2 regions of the Vibrio sp. Vb0667 genome follow, and region 1 is predicted to be linked to the other one. Evidence: riboswitches for the same ligand, from Rfam matches in the RefSeq annotation. Region 1 holds a riboswitch; the other holds the start of a gene.
The links. Region 1 has a riboswitch for lysine ahead of tet(35) (tetracycline efflux Na+/H+ antiporter family transporter Tet(35)). Riboswitches for the same ligand answer to the same signal wherever they lie in the genome.
Positions count from the first base shown of each region.

Region 1 (10,391 bases):
TGCGCAAACGTTTGCGCGAGATTTGTTTTAGTCGAAAAAAATGAGCTCGCGATAAACGCGAGCTGCTTATTTGATATTTTACTACAGACGAGCAAGAAGGATTTGTGCTTGCTCTACCATCTTCTTGCGCCCGAAGATTAGGTGGCGACGCTTACCACCAACTTGACGCCAAAGAACTGCACTACGAATGCCAGATAACAACAGCGCACGAACTTTGTGTTGGCTTGCCGTCTGCTGCAGTACAGATGGCGTGCCCGTTACTTGAATGCGTGGGCCAATAGGGCTAACGACATCCAGATAGATGCTCGCTAAATTGCTGATCATTTGATCGTCTAGTAGCTCAAAGTGCTCTGACTGACGCTTGGCCATTTGAATACGATCACCAAGCTGAGACATAGCATCGTTACGAGAGCTTAACTTACGTTCTAACGCCATTAAACTAATAATGTAACGAGTAATTTCACTGCCTGATGGTGTGCTATCAATCCCTTTAACCAAGCATTCTAGGCCGAGCTTTAGATCGGCTTCGCGACCGAATACGCCAACTGTGTTAGCAGGGTTCGTGCTCAAAATAGCGTTGATTGATGTTTCAAAAGCATCTTGATCACAATGTCCGTTTCTCGCTACCTGTTGAACTAAAGCAACAGCTTGGCAAATCCCAGCGAAAGCGATAGTACGGTCATAAAGTGTATTCGCCACGTAACGACTCCTAAGCTTGAGAATATTTAATGCGTTGCTCGATGATGCCGCCACCTAGGCACACGTCACCTTTGTAGAACACTGCTGATTGACCTGGAGTTACAGCAATTTGTGGCTCGTCAAAGATAACTTTAATGTTTTCATCATCGATAGGGATGATTGTACAAGGAATATCTTCCTGACGGTAACGAGTTTTCACTGTGCACTTCATAACATCGCGAATTGGCTCACGATCTACCCAATGAAGTTGTGATGCAAGTAGACCTTCTGATTTCAACATTGGATGGTCTTTACCTTGAACAGCAATCAAAACGTTACGTTCTAGATCTTTCTCACCAACGAACCATGGGTCCTCGTTACCACCGCCGCCTTTACGGCCACCGATGTGTAGACCTTTACGCTGACCAAGTGTGTGGTACATCAGGCCTTGGTGTTGACCAATCACTTCGCCTTCTGGAGTCTCGATATTACCAGGCTGAGCTGGAAGGTAGCGACCGAGGAATTCTGTAAACTTGCGTTCACCGATGAAACAAATACCAGTTGAGTCTTTCTTCTTAGCGGTAATTAGATCTTGTTCTTCCGCAATGCGGCGCACTTCTGGCTTCTCTAGATCACCAACAGGGAATAGGCTACGTGCGATTTGCTCGTTGCTTAATGTGTACAGGAAGTAGCTTTGATCTTTGTTGCCATCTAGACCACGTAGCATCTGTGGTTTTTCACCATTTTCTGGGAAAGAGCGACGCACATAGTGGCCCATTGCAATGTAATCAGCATCAAGTACTTCATCAGCGAATTCTAGGAATGCTTTGAACTTGATTTCTTTGTTACAAAGAATGTCAGGGTTCGGAGTACGGCCAGCTTTGTATTCAGCAAGGAAGTACTCAAATACGTTATCCCAGTATTCGGCAGCAAAGTTGATAGTGTGTAGGTGGATGCCTAGCTTGTCACATACTGCCTGAGCGTCAGCAAGATCTTCTGCCGCTGTACAATATTCTTCGTTGTCATCTTCTTCCCAGTTCTTCATGAAAAGGCCCTCTACTTGGTAGCCTTGCTGCTTTAGAAGATACGCGGAAACAGATGAATCAACGCCGCCGGACATACCGACGATGACTTTCTTTTGGCTGTTATCAGACATTACTAAACACCACTTAAATAAACGGGATGCAGATTCTATCAGAATCCACAGACCGGTGACAGATCCGAGATCGAAATCACAATTCGTTTCGCTGGATTTTTCTTCAACAAAGATTCGAACGAGTAATTTCGCAAGTATAGAAGAGGTATATATGGCATAGTTGGCCAAAATCCAAGAGGAAACACCAAATGACAGAAGAAAACCAATTTATGCAAGAAAGTGAGTTGATTGAAATTGTGGAAAATCAGCTCGAAGATGGCAACCCGCTTAAAGTAAAAGAAACCCTTATGCGTTTAATGATGACTGGCACACCACGTGAAGATGCGGTTGCGATGATGGCATGTGCGATGTCAATTGAGATTTTTGATGTAATGAAGAATGAAGGTGAGTTCAACCTAAAGCGTTATAGCGAGCACCTTGAGCAACTACCAGATCTCAGCTTTATGGAAGGTGAATAAGCCACCTAAAAGAAAAAAGCTGTCAGCAAACGTTTGCTATAATCGCTTTTATTGCTGCTTTATTATTAGCGGTATAGAATCCGCTCTCCTTTTTATCCCCTTACTCAGACTGACAATATGAAATTTCCTGGACAACGCAAATCGAAGCACTATTTTCCTGTTCATGCTCGTGACCCGCTGGTGAGCCAAGCACAAGAAAGCAAGAAGATGACGCGCACTCACATCATTGGTATTGACCAAACCTTGGTTGATATTGAAGCAAAAGTTACAACGGATGTGATTGAAAAGTACGGTCTGAGTAAAGGTCACTCTCTGGTTATCGATGACGAAAGAGCAGAAGAGTTATACCAGCAACTGAAAGAAGAGAACTTGATTACCAATGAGTATGCGGGCGGTACAATTGGTAACACGCTACATAACTACTCCGTGCTAGCGGATGACCGCTCCACACTACTTGGAGTGATGAGCCAGGATATTAAGATTGGCAGCTACGGTTACCGTTATCTTTGTAATACATCAAGCCGCATGGACTTGAACTACCTACAAGGTGTAGATGGTGCAATTGGCCGTTGTTTTGCTCTTATCACAGAAGACGGTGAACGTACTTTTGCTATCAGCGAAGGGCAAATGAACCAACTCCATCCTGATAGCATTCCAGAGAAAATCTTTAAAAATGCATCAGCACTTGTACTGACGTCATATCTAGTACGTTGCAAAGACGGCGACCCAATGCCGGAAGCAACAATGAAAGCAATTGAGTACGCGAAAAAGAATGATGTGCCTGTTGTTCTGACTTTAGGCACAAAGTTTGTTATTCAAGATGACCCTAAATATTGGCAAGAATTCATTCGAGATAACGTTTCAGTCGTTGCGATGAATGAAGATGAAGCAGAAGCACTGACGGGGGAATCTGATCCACTTGCTGCGTCTGATAAAACATTGGAGTGGGCTGATCTAGTATTGTGCACGGCGGGTCCTGTAGGTCTATTTATGGCTGGGTATACGGAGGATAGCGCGAAGCGCGAAACTTCTTTGCCATTACTTCCAGGGTCAATTGCTGAATTTAATCGTTATGAATTCAGTCGTCCGGCGAAAAAAGACTCATGCGAGACGCCAATAAAAGTGTACTCGCATATCTCGCCATATATGGGTGGCCCAGAAAAAATTAAGAATACAAATGGCGCAGGTGATGCTGCGTTATCTGCTGTTCTTCATGATATGGCAGCAAATAAATACCATAAAGAAAATGTGCCTAATTCAAGCAAGCACAGTAACGAGTATTTAACTTACTCTTCTTTTTCTCAAGTCTGCAAATACGCAAACCGTGCGAGCTACGAAGTTCTCGTGCAACATTCACCACGATTGTCGCGCGGACTTCCTGAGCGAGAAGATAGCCTAGAAGAAGCATACTGGGAACGTTAATACGAAGCGATTTAATTAACTATTCTGTAACTAAAGTAAAAGGCACATTAAGAAACGTGCCTTTTTTATTTGTAATGGTTTAAATAAAAAAGGCTCCCTATGGGAGCCTTTTAAAAATAGCACGGATCTAGATTAGGAACTCATCCAGAGATTTACCTGCATCAAGTTGCTCTTGAATCGCCGAAGGTGTACGACCTTGGCCAGTCCAAGTTTTCTCATTACCGTTTGAATCTGTGTATTTGTATTTAGCAGGGCGAGGTGCGCGCTTCGCTTTGCCTTTCGTCTTAGTTTCGCCAGATAGCGCAGTAATAAGTGCTTCTACGTCAATACCGTCTTGAGCGATTTTCTCAGCAATCTCTGCAAGCTTAGCTTCTTGCTCTGCTTGTGCTGCGCGTTCTGCTTCTTCTGCTTCACGACGCTCATCTACGACAGTAGTGAGTTTATCTAGAGCTTCTTCCAATTGTTCTAGAGTCAGCTCACGAGAAAATGCACGAAGGCTACGGATATTTAGAAGGGTTTTAGTCAGCTCTGACATAACGATTCCTATTAAAAGGTTAATGTGTTGGGCACTTTTTATCGTTACGATTAAATAATGCCAATCTATAAATAAACAAAGAGTCCTTATATTTAACTTTATCTTTTCCTTATGTGCAAATGCTAAATCAAGATTTTGTTTAAATTTGACTATTTTTTAAAGCAATTAATATTATTACACTCGAAATAAATCATTATTAGATGAGAACTAAAATCAACAATCATTATTGTATAGAGAGAGTGACAGCTTGGTTTTTTATAAAAAAATTTGAGTTATTACTTAAAAATATGAAGCATCCATCTTTAATGCTGTGTCATATATCCTTAATTTATTGATATAAGATAAACCATGATATTTCTAAGGTAGTAATAATGTTTCATAAATAACATGATTGATGTGATTTCAGTTGCACAAAACTTATGGAAGTAGGCAAGGTTTATAAATTATCTCAGTCATTATTTATTTGTTTAATTTAGTTTGATGTGTTGCATTGACTCTCATCATAAGTACAATGGCTGCCACCTGATGCAATATTGCAGACAATTTGTTGTTAATTTGTACAGTTAGTGGTTAATTGTTTGTTGTTGCCGTAGAGGCGCGGTCTCGAAGAGTAGCTATTATTGGGGTGATGCCAATGAATAATAGTGGAAGGCGAAGATTGCCGAAGTAAGTAACTCATCAAAGTTACTTGCTGGGGTTGTATCTGAAAGGAACAACACTGCCATAGTATATATTCACATTAAACTATGGAGCGCTACTGTAGGGTTGGGTGGAGTGTTCGCTTCCCTGTCGCTAAGTTCAACATGAGCACGTATCGTATGCTACGTGACTTGTCTGCAGTAGATCTCTAGCCAAACTTTGGTTTTTGAAGATCATGAATTTAATAGATTTTTCTAGTTCTCCTGTTTCATTATTGCCACCTATTGTCGCTTTGACTTTGGCGATTTTGACTCGACGTGTATTAGTTTCCTTGGGTGTAGGTATCGTGCTAGGTGCGGTGCTACTTAATAGCTGGTCTATCAGCGACACCGCAGGTTACGTCAGTTCTCAAGTTTCTTCTGTCTTTATTGAAGATGGCGGAATTAACACTTGGAACATGAGCATTGTTGGTTTCCTAATCTTATTAGGTATGACAACAGCTTTATTAACGCTATCTGGCGGTACTCGTGCTTTTGCTGAATGGGCACAATCTCGAGTGAAGAGTAAACGCGGCTCCAAACTTCTTGCCGCCTTTTTAGGCGTATTCATTTTTGTCGATGATTACTTTAATAGCCTTGCTGTTGGTGCGATCTCTCGCCCAGTAACCGATCGCTTTTATGTGTCTCGCGCTAAGCTTGCGTACATTCTAGACTCAACCGCTGCTCCAATGTGTGTAATTATGCCTGCTTCTAGCTGGGGTGCTTACATTATTACTATTATTGGCGGGATCTTAGTCTCACATGGGATCACAGAGTATTCGGCTCTTGGCGCATATGTTCGTCTTATCCCAATGAACTTCTACGCCGTTTTTGCGCTGCTAATGGTGTTCGCTGTTGCGTGGTTTGGTCTTGATATTGGTAAAATGCGTGAGCATGAGATCTCTGCATCGCAAGGTCGTGGCTTTGATAAAGACAAAGAAAATGACTCGCAAGAAGCGCATGACCTAAACGAAGAGCTAGATATCCGTGAAAGTGAAAAGGGTAAAGTGTCAGATTTGATACTTCCTATCGTGACGCTGATTATCGCGACTATCGCTTCAATGCTTTACACGGGTGGCCAAGCATTGGCTGCTGATGGTAAGGAGTTTGCGCTTCTTGGTGCTTTTGAAAATACAGATGTAGGTACATCACTAATCTACGGTAGCTTGCTTGGCTTAGCAGTTGCACTGTTTACTGTTGTGAAGCAAGGTCTACCAATGGCTGAGATCGCACGTACACTTTGGATTGGTGCTAAGTCTATGTTTGGTGCGATTCTAATCTTAGTATTTGCCTGGACCATTGGTTCTGTTATCGGTGATATGAAGACTGGTACTTACCTTTCGACAATGGCGCAGGGCAATATCAACCCTCATTGGCTCCCAGTTATCCTATTCTTGTTGTCTGGCCTGATGGCGTTCTCAACAGGTACTTCATGGGGTACGTTCGGCATCATGCTTCCAATCGCTGGAGACATGGCTGGCGCAACAGACGTAGCGCTAATGCTACCGATGCTGAGTGCGGTTTTAGCTGGTGCGGTATTCGGTGACCATTGTTCACCAATCTCAGATACGACTATCTTGTCATCGACGGGTGCACGTTGTAACCACATTGATCACGTATCAACACAGCTACCTTATGCATTATCAGTCGCGCTTGTTTCATGCGTCGGCTTTATTGCCCTTGGTATGACTGCTTCAATAGCGTTCTCGTTCATTGCAGCGTCGATAACATTCATTATCGTTTGCGCTATTTTGTCATGGCTTTCAAAGTCTAAAATAGCGTCTTGCCAGAGTGCGTAATTCACTGATTTAAAAAGTAAATTTATAGGAGGCTTCGGCCTCCTTTTTTATTTGTATTATACAATTCGAATTTTTTTAAAATTAAGGGTTGAAAAAAGTAATCAGCTTGGTTAGTGTTGTTGGTAACAAAGCAAATGAGAAGAGCCTTGAAATAAGTATGCGTAATTTTGTAATGAACATTCATCACCATCATCACCCAATCTAGTCTTTCGGGCGATGTACGCATACCCGGGAGGCAGGAAACTCCCGGAGGTAAAATCAAAGTAAAAGCAGATTTTAAACCCTCGGGAGACTTCAATCTCCCGAGGGTTTTTTAGTTTTATTAGTTTGAAAAATACTTAGATATCAAAATCTTGCATAGGGACAAAGCAATGCAAACACAACGTTTAAGAATCGCAATTCAGAAAAAAGGTCGTCTTAGCAAAGAGAGTCAAGCTCTACTAAAACAGTGCGGCGTAAAGTTCAACGTAATGGGCGAGCGTTTAGTTGTCCATTCTGAAAATATGCCAATTGATTTACTCTTGGTTCGTGACGACGACATCCCAGGTTTAATTATGGATGGCGTGGTTGACCTTGGCTTTATTGGCGAAAATGAACTAGAAGAAGTTCGCCTTGACCGCAAAGCATTAGGTGAACCCTGCGAGTTTGTTCAGCTTCGTCGACTTGATTTTGGTGGCTGTCGTTTATCTATCGCAATCGACAAGGACGAAGAGTACAACGGTCCACAAGACTTAGCTGGCAAGCGTATTGCTACAACGTATCCTCAACTTCTAAAAGCGTACATGGATGAAGCCGGCGTTCCATTCTCTACATGTATGCTGACAGGCTCTGTAGAAGTTGCCCCTCGCGCGGGTCTCGCTGATGCTATCGCTGATTTGGTTTCTACAGGTGCAACACTGGAAGCGAACGGCCTTAAAGAAGCTGAAATTATCTTCAAATCAAAAGCGACATTGATTCAACGCACAGGTGAGTTCGACGCAGACAAAGTGGCGCTAATCGAAAAGCTGTTAACTCGCATGCAAGGCGTGCAGCAAGCGAAAGAATCTAAGTACATTATGCTTCACGCCCCAGCAGAGAAGTTAGATCAAATTAAAGCACTACTGCCAGGTGCTGAAGACCCAACTGTTCTTCCTCTTTCTGCAGATAAGCAGAAAATGGCTGTTCACTTAGTGAGTTCTGAAAACCTATTCTGGGAAACAATGGAACAGCTGAAAGAGTTGGGCGCAAGTTCAATTCTCGTTCTACCAATTGAAAAAATGATGGAGTAAGCATCATGAGAACAGTCGTTTGGCAATCATTAAGTGAGAATCAGCAAGACTCTATTTTGGAGCGCCCTGCTATTGCAGAAGGTGCCAATATCACCACTGCTGTGGCCGAAGTTATTGCTAAAGTTCGAGAAGAAGGTGACTCTGCTCTTATTGAGCTGACAGAAAAGTTTGACCGTGTTAAGCCTGAATCCATTCGTGTTTCTTCTCAGGAAATTAAGGCAGCGTCAGAGCGTTTGTCAGAGTCAATGAAGAGCGCACTAGAGCAAGCTTACGCCAATATTTCTAAGTTCCACAAAGCGCAAAAGCCGCAACCGATCAAGGTGGAAACCCAGCCAGGTGTCCTTTGTGAACAAGTAACACGCCCAATTCAAAAAGTGGGTTTGTACATTCCTGGTGGCAGTGCGCCTTTGCCATCGACTGTTTTGATGCTCGGCGTTCCTGCAAAAATTGCAGGTTGTCGTAAAGTCGTTCTTTGTTCTCCACCCCCAATCGCTGATGAGATCCTTTATGTCGCGAAACTGTGTGGCATTGATGAGGTGTATAACGTCGGTGGTGGCCAAGCAGTTGCTGCAATGGCTTATGGCACCGAGACTGTATCGAAAGTAGATAAGATCTTTGGTCCGGGCAACGCTTACGTGACCGAAGCAAAACGACAGGTTAGCAATGATTTCCGCGGTGCTGCGATTGATATGCCAGCAGGGCCATCAGAAGTTCTTGTGATTGCCGATGAAACCGCAGATCCAGACTTTATCGCTGCGGATCTTTTGAGCCAAGCAGAACACGGTCCTGATTCTCAAGTGGTATTGGTGACTCCTTCTCCTGTGATTGCTGATCAAGTGACGGATGCGGTTCAACGTCAGCTTAAGGAGCTATCTCGTGCAGACATCGCAGAAAAGGCTCTGGCATCAAGCTTGATCATTATTTCCGAGTCGATGACGCAGTCAGTTTCTATTTCCAATTACTACGGTCCTGAGCACTTGATTGTTCAGACTAAGAACCCTCGTGAGCTTCTACCTCTACTTGATAATGCAGGCTCTATCTTCCTTGGGGATTGGTCGCCTGAATCTGCGGGAGATTACGCATCGGGGACTAACCACGTCCTTCCTACTTACGGTTACACACGTACTTATTCAAGCTTAGGTTTGGCGGATTTCTCTAAACGAATGACGGTTCAGGAGCTTTCTGCTGATGGTTTAAAGAACCTTGCACCAACGGTAGTCACGATGGCTGAAGCGGAAGGTCTGGACGCTCACAAACGTGCTGTTACTATCCGCGTAGAAAAATTAGCAAGTAAGTAAGAATAAGAGAGTAATGAGATGGAAAAGCTAGCGCGTAAACAAGTCCAACAGCTTACCCCTTATATGTCGGCTCGCCGAATCGGTGGTACGGGTGACGTATGGCTAAATGCCAACGAATCACCATTTAACAATGAATACAAAACAGACTTTGCTCGTCTTAATCGTTACAGCGAATGCCAACCGAAAGAACTGATTTCCGCTTACGCAGCGTATGCTGGTGTGAAACCAGAACAAACACTGACTTCTCGCGGCGCAGACGAAGGTATTGAGTTATTAATTCGTGCATTCTGTGAGCCGGGTGAAGATGCGATTCTTTACTGCCCACCAACTTACGGTATGTACGCCATCAGTGCAGAAACCATCGGTGTAGAGCGCAAAACCGTGCCGCTAACGTCAGATTGGCAACTAGACCTTGCAGGCATCGAAGCTAATCTGGATAACGTGAAACTGGTTTTTGTATGTTCGCCAAACAACCCAACGGGTAACTTGGTTAAGCGTGAGGACATTGTGTCTCTGCTTGAGATGACAAAAGACCGTGCAATCGTGGTGATGGATGAAGCGTACATCGATTTTTGTCCAGAAGCGTCAACGTTAGACCTACTGGCGCAATACCCGAATCTTGCGATTCTGCGTACTCTGTCGAAAGCTTTTGCGCTTGCAGGTCTGCGTTGTGGATTTACGCTTGCGAACGAAGAGCTTATTAATGTACTTCTTAAAGTTATCGCACCTTACCCAGTCCCAGTTCCAGTGGCAGAAATTGCGACTCAGGCGCTTTCGGAAGCTGGTTTAGCACGAGCGAAGTTTCAAGTTCTCGATTTGAATGCAAACCGTGCTTACTTGCAAGTTGGCCTTTCAATGATTCCGGGTTTGGAAGTGTTTGAAGGGTGGGGGAACTACCTATTGGTGAAATTCCCAGATGGCGATGACCTTTTCAAAGCGGCTTGGGATACGGGCATTATTTTGCGTAACTCGCCAATTGAAAACTGTGTGCGTATCAGTGTGGGTAACCGTGACGAGTGCGAAAAAACGCTTGGATTTATCAGAAACTACTACGCATAAATAGAGACAGAATTTATCGCTCTCGCTCAATAGCGGGAGCG
Region 1 is NZ_JAWPOL010000020.1:62,323-72,713, reverse strand. Features, by position in the region: gene hflD (high frequency lysogenization protein HflD) at 82-699, opposite strand; gene mnmA (tRNA 2-thiouridine(34) synthase MnmA) at 710-1,834, opposite strand; gene R8269_RS16875 (hypothetical protein) at 2,023-2,292, shown strand; gene R8269_RS16870 (inosine/guanosine kinase) at 2,410-3,714, shown strand; gene R8269_RS16865 (H-NS family nucleoid-associated regulatory protein) at 3,842-4,249, opposite strand; lysine riboswitch at 4,832-5,014, shown strand; gene tet(35) (tetracycline efflux Na+/H+ antiporter family transporter Tet(35)) at 5,124-6,725, shown strand; His leader region at 6,906-7,043, shown strand; gene hisG (ATP phosphoribosyltransferase) at 7,097-7,993, shown strand; gene hisD (histidinol dehydrogenase) at 7,999-9,291, shown strand; gene hisC (histidinol-phosphate transaminase) at 9,310-10,350, shown strand.

Region 2 (10,391 bases), on a different contig from region 1:
AGTTTTTGTCTCTGATGGAAAAACCCGATGTCGACCACATTGAAGGGTTATCACCTGCGATTTCTATTGAACAGAAATCTACTTCTCATAACCCGCGTTCAACCGTCGGTACAATTACCGAAGTCTACGACTACTTACGTCTATTGTATGCTCGTGTGGGCGAACCCCGCTGTCCAACGCACCATGCCCCTCTTGCTGCGCAAACCATCAGCCAAATGGTGGACAAAGTCCTAGAGATGCCGGAAGGCAGCAAAATGATGCTATTGGCGCCTATTGTCAAAGAACGTAAAGGGGAGCATGTTAAAACGCTTGAGAACTTAGCGGCTCAAGGCTTTATTCGTGCGCGTATTGATGGAGAAACTTGCGATCTTTCCGATCCTCCAACCCTTGAACTACATAAAAAGCACACCATTGAAGTTGTGGTAGACCGCTTTAAAGTTCGTCCAGACTTACAACAGCGCTTGGCCGAATCTTTCGAGACAACACTCGAATTATCAGGCGGAATTGCAGTTGTCGCGCCAATGGATGGCGACGGTGAAGAGATTATTTTCTCCGCCAACTTCGCTTGTCCACAATGTGGTTACAGCATGCAAGAGTTAGAGCCGCGACTTTTCTCATTCAACAATCCTGCTGGTGCATGTGGCACTTGTGATGGCTTGGGTGTTCAACAATACTTCGATCCAAGCCGAGTCATTCAAGATGATTCATTAAGCTTGGCACAAGGTGCGATTCGCGGTTGGGATCAAAAGAACTACTACTACTTCCAAATGCTCACCTCATTGGCCGATCATTATGGTTTTGACCTCCATGCCCCTTTTAATTCTCTGCCAAAGAAAACGCAAGATGTCATTCTAAAGGGCTCAGGTCGTACTGAGATTGAGTTTAAATACATCAACGATCGTGGCGATATTCGCGTTAAACGCCATCCATTCGAAGGTATTCTGAATACCCTAGAACGTCGCTATCGTGATACAGAATCCAACTCTGTCCGTGAAGAGCTTGCAAAATACATCTCCACTAAATCTTGTTCAAGCTGTGGCGGTACTCGTCTACGCCTCGAAGCACGTAACGTGTTTATTGCTGATACGACACTACCTGAGATTGTTGAACTCAGCATTGCTGATGCATTGGAGTTCTTCCATTCCTTGAAACTGGAAGGTCAACGAGCCCAAATCGCTGAAAAAGTGATGAAGGAAATCAACGACCGCCTGCAATTCTTAGTTAACGTCGGTTTGAACTACCTAAACTTATCACGCAGTGCTGAAACCTTATCAGGCGGTGAAGCTCAACGTATTCGTTTAGCAAGCCAAATTGGTGCAGGTCTTGTTGGTGTGATGTATGTTCTGGATGAACCGTCGATTGGCCTCCACCAGCGTGATAATGAACGACTCCTAAAAACACTGACTCATTTGCGCGATTTAGGTAATACCGTACTTGTGGTAGAACACGATGAAGATGCGATTCGCTGTGCAGATCATGTCATAGATATTGGTCCTGGTGCTGGCGTACATGGTGGTAATGTTGTTGCGGAAGGCACCATGGAAGAGATAGTCGCGAATCCGAATTCTCTGACAGGTCAGTACTTAAGTGGTGTTAAAGAAATCGCAGTACCGAAAGATCGCACGCCGCGAGATCCGAAAAAAACGGTTGAGCTATTAGGCGCAACAGGTAATAACCTTAAAAACGTTAACCTTTCAATTCCTGTTGGGTTATTCAGCTGTATTACAGGAGTATCTGGCTCAGGTAAATCAACGCTGATTAATGATACTTTCTTTAAAATTGCGCATACCCAACTTAACGGAGCGACAACGGCTCAGCCTTCACCTTATAAATCGATTAAAGGTCTAGAGCACTTCGATAAAGTCATCGATATCGATCAAAGCCCAATTGGCCGTACACCTCGCTCTAACCCTGCAACCTATACGGGGATCTTTACACCAATCCGTGAACTGTTTGCAGGCACACAGGAGTCGCGTTCTCGCGGTTACAAACCGGGCCGTTTTAGTTTTAACGTACGCGGTGGTCGTTGTGAGGCCTGTCAGGGTGACGGTGTTATCAAAGTAGAAATGCACTTCCTACCAGATGTTTATGTGCCATGTGATGTGTGTAAAGGTAAACGCTACAACCGTGAAACGCTCGAAGTACGTTACAAAGGTAAAACTATTGATGAAGTGCTAGAAATGACGGTCGAAGATGCACGCACCTTCTTCGATCCAGTTCCTGCCATCGCTCGCAAACTACAAACACTGATGGATGTGGGTTTGTCGTACATACGATTGGGTCAAGCGGCAACAACACTCTCCGGTGGTGAAGCACAGCGTGTGAAACTGGCGCGAGAGCTATCCAAACGTGATACAGGAAAAACCTTGTACATTTTGGATGAACCAACAACCGGCTTGCACTTCCATGATATCCAGCAGTTGCTCACTGTACTGCACAGACTTCGCGACCACGGAAACACTGTCGTGGTGATCGAGCATAACCTGGACGTCATTAAGACTGCGGACTGGATTATCGATCTTGGTCCTGAAGGGGGTCAAGGTGGCGGCGAGATAATCGCTCAAGGCACTCCGGAAGATGTGTCGCAAATCGAGGGTTCGCACACAGCTCACTTCCTCAAGCCTATGTTGAAGTAGAAAAAACAGGTAAAGTATCGAGACCAGCAAGTGCTGGTCTTTTTTCATTCAAAACAACGCAATAACTATGGCTACTATACATGTAAGTGGAACAAAGCTTTCTCCCGAAAAAGTACAGGTTCCCCTCAATCGCAAGTTTCTCATTGCCTTGGCAACACTATTTGTGTTGGCAATGCACTTTTTCATGCCCAACCCCGGCGGTTCGGGGCTTTCGCTTTCGTTCAATGCGACAACTTGGATTGCTTTTAGCTTTGCATTAGGCATTGGGTGTTACCAACTAGCGAATAATCGAGTGCTACGTTACTCAAAACTAACCATCGGCTTGTTCATTAGTGCTCTTATCATGACAGTGCCCATTCTGTACCCAAATGCGAATAGCAGCTTGGCAGCCAATAAGCTCATTGGCCTGTGGTGTGGTGTCCTGTTCTTTATTGTTTTACAACAATTTCATTTCAGTAATAAACATCGCCAACGCCTATTATGGTTCATTGTCCTTGCGGTTGTTATCGAAGCCATTTTTGGTCTGACACAATATCTGTATCTCAAACCAGGTAATCCGTTTGGTTACGACACGGTGGCCAATCGTCCTTATGGTATTTTCCAACAGCCCAATGTAATGGCCAGCTTTCTTGCGACAGGGTTGGTGATTGCCAGCTATTTACTTGCACGTCAGCCCTACAAATACGACCGTAAGTTAAGCGATGTTTACCTTCTCTATGCCGTGCCAGTTTTAACTTTACCACTAATTGTGGCGTTGGCTTCACGCACTGGTTGGTTAGCCTCGGTCATCGCCGTGTTGTTGGTCATTCCATACATGTACCGTTTTGCAACCAAAGGGCGCTTTATCCGCTGGGTTGTGTCACTTGTAAGTGGGCTCTTATTCTCCGTCGTTGTCATGCATCTTGCCTTTCCTGATGGAGGTGGGTTAGCCGCAGAAAAAGTAAATATGGAGTCTCCTCGAGCGTATACTTTTCCGCAAACATTAGACATGGTGATTGAAAAGCCTTTTACTGGTTATGGATATGGTAAGTTTGAATCTGAGTACATGCTGTATACGGCTCGTCAACATGCCCTAAATGAGAATTACCCAGCTGGTTTGCCAGCCATGGATCATCCGCATAACGAGCTGCTTTACTGGGGAGTAGAAGGTGGCTTGCTGCCAATACTCGGCATCTTCTTAGCGATGGCACTGGTACTGTATCGAATCTATCAAGCCAAACGCGGAACTCGTCTTGCGTTGCTGGCCTTGTTTATACCTATCGTATTGCACTCACAACTGGAATACCCTTTCTACCACTCTCTCGTGCATTGGTTGATCTTCGTTATCCTACTGTACTGGGTCGATCAGCGCGTCTCTCGTTATCGACAAGTCGGCTTTAGTAATGTAACCAAAAGCTTGCTGCGTGTTTTTAGTTTGGTACTTCCCGTTGCGTTTACGTTTTACATGGTAAGCGCATTACATACGAATTATGTATTGACGAAGTTTGAGACCACTAGACCAACTAACCCTGATATTCTGAATCAAGTCAGTAACCCTGTAGTTTGGAAAGACAGGTTTGATTGGGATGTCTATAGCACGTTTTTAAACCTTGGGCTGTACCAACAAGACGCAACCTTGATTCAGCCTTATATCGATTGGTCGCTAAAAATCATCAAAGATAAGCCTCGCCCTGCATTTTATAATAATTTGATTTTGGCCTACCAAGGCTTAGATGACTCAAGTAAAGCGGAGCAAATTAGAGCTGAAGCGCAGTTTTTGTTCCCGAAGATTGATTTCAGTGACGTCAATTACCAGCCACCTTCTCAAGCAATATCTGCCTCACCAGCCCCCACTTCAGGAGCTGAGTAATAAATACCAAAAAGCGAAGGGATGACCTTCGCTTTTCTTTATCTCATTGCTGTATGATTTTATTCAGTGAGTGACTCTTCTAACGCTTTTAAGCACAGCGCAACGTTTTCAGATCGAGCGCCGTAACCCATTAAGCCAATACGCCACGCTTTACCAGCTAATGCCCCAAGGCCTGCACCAATTTCTAGGTTATAGGTTTCTAGCAAGTGAGCACGAACTTTTGCTTCATCAACTCCTTCAGGCACGTAAATCGCATTTAATTGTGGCAACCGATGGGCTTCGTCCACAACAAATTCAAAGCCTAACTTTTGTAAGCCATTTTTGAGTTTTTCATGCATCAGTTGGTGACGAGCCCAAGCGTTTTCTAATCCTTCATTTTTCAGTATCAATAAAGCTTCATGAAGCGCATACAAGCTATTAACTGGCGCCGTATGATGGTAACTACGCTTGCCTTCTCCACTCCAATACCCCAAAACTAAACTCTGATCGAGGAACCAACTCTGTACTGGTGTTGTTCTTGCTTGAATCTTTTCAATCGCGGCAGGAGAAAACGTCACTGGTGAGAGCCCAGGTACACATGACAAACATTTTTGACTACCAGAGTAAACCGCATCCAGTTGCCATTCATCCACTTTTAACGGCACACCACCAAGTGACGTCACCGCATCAACAATAGATAATGCATTATGCTGTTTCGCCAGCTTACCCAATGCTTGAGCATCACTGACTGTACCAGTTGAGGTTTCCGCATGCACAAAAGCAAGAATTTTTGTATCTGGGTGCTGTTCGAGTGCTTGCTCGACTTTATCAATGGAAACAGGCGTCCCCCATTCATCATCGACGATAACAACTTCACCACCAGCACGGACGACATTTTCGCGCATGCGTTCACCAAATACACCGTTACGGCAAACGATCACTTTATCGCCTTTCTCGATCAAGTTTACAAAGCAGGTTTCCATCCCTGCACTACCAGGGGCTGAAACCGCAATAGTGAATTCATTGTCAGTTTGAAAGGCATACTTCAATAGCTGCTTGAGCTCATCCATCATACCGATAAACAGAGGATCAAGGTGACCTACCGTAGGACGACTTAGTGCTTGTAACACTTGAGGATAAATATCAGAAGGACCAGGTCCCATTAAAATACGGTGAGGTGGAATAAAGCTTTGGATCGACATGTCAGCTCCTTGATTATCTTTTATCCTGAGCATTCTAAAAGTTCTATTCAATAACATGGCTCAGGTGTAGGGTTCTCCACCCTAATAGATTTTTCCTCTATCAGCAATTAGCCGTAAGTATGGAGGTCAAACCAGTGTCACAAAATCGTTAATAAAAAACACCATAAAGGTTGAAATATTGATTGACATTAAGGCCTCAAAACCGTTCAATGTTTGAGCTTTATGTAGAAGAGGAGCGCTACCCAGGTAGATGATTTGTGGAACCGCAATTCCAACACCAATCATTGAGGGGGAGTAGTGCCGAGGTAAGTCAAAGTTGCAGGATTTGACTTGTCGGTTGAATTGGGCTGAATCCCATCAACTGTCATCAGCGCAGTCTGATGAAGGGCTTCTGAGGGTAAATTTTTCAAATAGCATTCTAAATGCCTCTCTTTTTGCTCTGTTCCTTTTCTCACTAAACATTGGATGTACAATTTTTTAGGAAGTCGTGGGAGAACGCAGTGAGCGCATTTAACGTAGCTAAATTCGGTGGAACCAGTGTTGCCAACTATGAGGCAATGAGTCGTTGCGCCACCATTATCGAAAACAATCCAAATACTCGCCTAGTCGTGAGCAGCGCTTGCTCTGGCGTCACCAACCTATTGGTAGAACTCGCCAACGGTGTTCAGGATCAAACGCACCGTACTGAGCTACTGCAAAATCTGGCCAACATTCATGACGCCATTTTAACTCAGCTCGAAGACAGCACGAAAACTGCTGCCGAGGTGTATGGCATATTAGATACCGTAACCAGCCTGGCCGAGGCTGCATCTATCCAAGCTAGTGCGAAGTTAACCGATCATTTAGTCGCATGTGGTGAACTCATGTCGACGCACATTCTAACTCAGTTAATGTGTGAGCGAGGCATTCAAGCAGTGCGCTTTGATATCCGCGATGTGCTGCGTACTGATGACAACTTTGGTCGCGCGGAGCCAAACATTGAAGCAATTTCGACGCTTGCGCAAGATAAACTCGTACCACTTTGCCAACAATCCGTTGTTGTTACTCAAGGCTTCATAGGATCTGACGAAGCCGGTAATACAACAACATTAGGTCGAGGGGGCAGCGATTACAGCGCCGCCTTAATTGCTGAGAGCGTTAAAGCGGCAGGGCTAGAAATCTGGACTGATGTTCCGGGTATCTACACAACAGACCCGCGAATTGCACCAAAAGCCTCACCAATTCCTGAGATCAGCTTTAGTGAAGCTTCAGAAATGGCTAACTTTGGCGCTAAAATCCTTCACCCTTCTACGCTAGTACCTGCATTGCGCCACGACATTCCGGTATTTGTAGGGTCATCGAAAGAGCCTGAAAAAGGGGGAACTTGGATTCGCCACCAAGTCGAAAGCTCACCGTTATTCCGTGCGCTAGCTTTGCGTTGTAACCAAACCATGGTAACGCTACGCAGCGCCAATATGTTCCACGCATACGGTTTCTTAGCAAAGGTCTTTGAGATCCTTGCAAAGCATAAGATCTCTGTCGATTTGATCACGACATCTGAAATCAGTGTATCGTTAACACTTGATCAAACTGATACATCTGGTGGCGCGCCGCAGCTGCCGCAAGCTGCACGAGAAGAGTTAGAAGAGTTATGTAAGGTAGAAGTTGAACATGACCTATGCCTCGTTGCTCTCATTGGTAACAACATGAGTGAGAGTAAAGGCTACGCGAAACAGGTTTTTGGCACGCTAGAAGATTTTAACCTACGCATGATTTGTTATGGCGCTAGCCCTCACAACTTATGCTTCTTGCTCCATGAATCGGTATCGAAACAAGCCATACAAAAACTCCACACGGAGTTGTTTGAGAAGTAAGTTCAACTCAATAAAACAAAGGGCTGCGTATCTGCAGCCCTTTGTTGTTTCAATAGTTGTTACATTTGGACGAGGTAAACATCAATTTAACCGTTAATGTTTGGCCCTAACCATTTTTCAGCCTCGATCCTATCCCACCCCTTACGATCGGCGTAACTCTCTAGCTGATCTTCTTGAATCTGTGCGATCGCAAAGTAACGTGAGTCAGGATGAGAGAAATACCAACCAGAGACTGACGCGCCCGGATACATTGCATAGCTGGAGGTTAGAGTCATGCCAATATTCTCTTCCACATTAAGTAGCTCCCAAAGCGGTCCTTTTTCAGTATGCTCAGGGCACGCTGGATAACCTGGTGCAGGGCGAATACCTTGGTATTTTTCACGAATGAGATCATCGTTAGATAAATCTTCATCCGCAGCATAACCCCAAATTTCTTTACGGACACGCTCATGCAAATACTCAGCAAACGCTTCGGCTAGGCGATCCGCCACCGCTTGAATCATAATTGCGTTGTAATCATCTCCCTGTGCTTTGTATTCATCAGCAAGCTCTCGTTCACCAATACCACCAGTGACAGCAAATGCCCCTATCCAATCATGCTTACCCGACTCTTTAGGTGCGATGTAGTCGGATAAACAATAGTTGAATCCTTTTGGTTTCTCGGTCTGTTGTCGCAAGTTACGTAATACTTTCACAACGTCGGTACGAGTTTCATCAGCATAAACTTCAATGTCGTCCCCCACGCTCGCAGCAGGGAATAAGCCACACATTCCACGCGCTTTTAACAGGCCTTCTCGCTCAACTCGATCAAGTATCTCGTTGGCATCTTCGAATAAACGTTTTGCTTCTTCACCAACTTCTTCATGTTGGAAAATTGTTGGATACTTACCCACAAGTGACCAAGTCATAAAGAATGGTGTCCAATCGATGTATTGACGTAATATAGCCACATCAAAATCATCGAAGATATGAATGCCAGGCTTAACAGGCACTGGAGGAGTATAAGCTTCCCAATCGATAGCAACTTTATTCGCTCGAGCAGCTTCTAATGTCACTGGTTTGGTTCTCGGTTTCTTTCGATTATGTTGATCACGTACTCGTTCGTAATCAGCTTGAAGTTTTTCAACAAATTCAGGGCGACGTTCATCTGACAGAAGAGAAGTACATACGCCCACTGCACGTGAGGCGTTGTTCACGTAAACCACTGGATGCTTGTAATTTTGCTCAATCTTAACTGCTGTATGGGCTTTTGACGTTGTTGCGCCACCGATGAGAAGAGGTAAGTTAAAGTCGAGACGCTCCATCTCTTTTGCAACATGCACCATTTCGTCTAATGAAGGCGTGATCAACCCTGATAAACCAATAATATCGACGTTTTCTTCTTGCGCTACTTTTAAGATCTTTTCGCAAGGAACCATGACACCAAGATCGATAATTTCGTAGTTATTGCACTGCAATACAACGCCAACGATATTTTTCCCGATATCATGTACATCACCTTTGACCGTCGCTAGCAAAATCTTACCGTTTGTTTGTCCCACCTGCTTTTCTGCATTGATGTAGGGCTCCAGATGCGCGACTGCTTGCTTCATCACTCGTGCAGATTTTACGACCTGAGGAAGGAACATTTTACCTTCACCAAACAAGTCTCCGACGACGTTCATCCCATCCATTAGTGGGCCTTCAATCACCTCTAATGGCTTTGAAGCGTTGACACGAGCCTCTTCGGTATCATCAACGATGAACTCAGTTATTCCTTTCACTAACGCGTGCTCTAAGCGCTTTTCAACAGGCCAAGTTCTCCACTCAAGTGCAGAGGCATCCTCCTCTTTACCTACCCCTTTGCCTGCATATTCCGCCGCGATATCTAACAATCTCTCAGTGGCGTCATCACGACGGTTAAGAACGACATCTTCCACAGCCTCACGCAATTTTTCAGGCACGTTATCGTAGATTTCTAACTGACCCGCATTCACAATCCCCATATCCATACCATTTTTAAAACAGTGGTAGAGGAACACCGCGTGAATCGCTTCACGTACATAGTTATTGCCACGGAAAGAGAATGAGACGTTAGAAACACCACCCGAGATCATCGCATGTGGTAAATCACGTTTGATATCGCCAACGGCTTCAATGAAATCCACCGCGTAGTTATTATGCTCCTCGATCCCCGTAGCAATGGCAAAAATGTTTGGGTCAAAAATGATGTCTTCTGGTGGAAAGCCCACTTCATCAACAAGAATTCGGTAAGCGTTGGTACAAATTTCTACTTTGCGCTCACGTGTATCTGCTTGCCCAATCTCATCAAACCCCATCACAATCACAGCCGCACCGTAACGGCGGATCAACTTAGCTTGTTCAACGAATTTCTCTTTGCCTTCTTTGAGAGAGATCGAGTTAACAATGCCTTTGCCTTGGATGCACTTAAGACCGGCTTCAATAACCTCCCACTTGGAAGAGTCAACCATGATTGGTACTTTTGAGATTTCAGGTTCTGACGCACAAAGGTTTAAAAAGCGAACCATACAAGCTTGTGCATCCAACATGCCTTCATCCATGTTGATATCGATAATTTGAGCGCCATTTTCAACTTGTTGACGAGCCACATCGAGCGCTTCATCGTACAGCTCTTCTTTAATCAAGCGCTTAAAACGCGCAGAACCGGTTACATTCGTACGCTCACCGACATTGATAAATAAAGAGTCTTTATCAATCGCGAGCGGCTCTAAGCCAGACAAGCGACAAGCAACGGGAAGTTCAGGTAATTGACGAGGGGCGATATTTTCAACCGCGAGTGCCATTTGGCGAATGTGCTCAGGAGTTGTACCACAACACCCACCAATCAAGTTTAAAAAGCCACTTTGAGCCC
Region 2 is NZ_JAWPOL010000043.1:3,212-13,602, reverse strand. Features, by position in the region: gene uvrA (excinuclease ABC subunit UvrA) at 1-2,636, shown strand, start outside; gene R8269_RS21890 (PglL family O-oligosaccharyltransferase) at 2,704-4,485, shown strand; gene R8269_RS21885 (pyridoxal-phosphate-dependent aminotransferase family protein) at 4,545-5,666, opposite strand; lysine riboswitch at 5,887-6,065, shown strand; gene lysC (lysine-sensitive aspartokinase 3) at 6,167-7,519, shown strand; gene metH (methionine synthase) at 7,606-10,391, opposite strand, start outside.
Region 2: it holds a riboswitch for lysine, as region 1 does, so the genes downstream of both, lysC (lysine-sensitive aspartokinase 3) here and tet(35) (tetracycline efflux Na+/H+ antiporter family transporter Tet(35)) in region 1, are expected to answer to the same signal.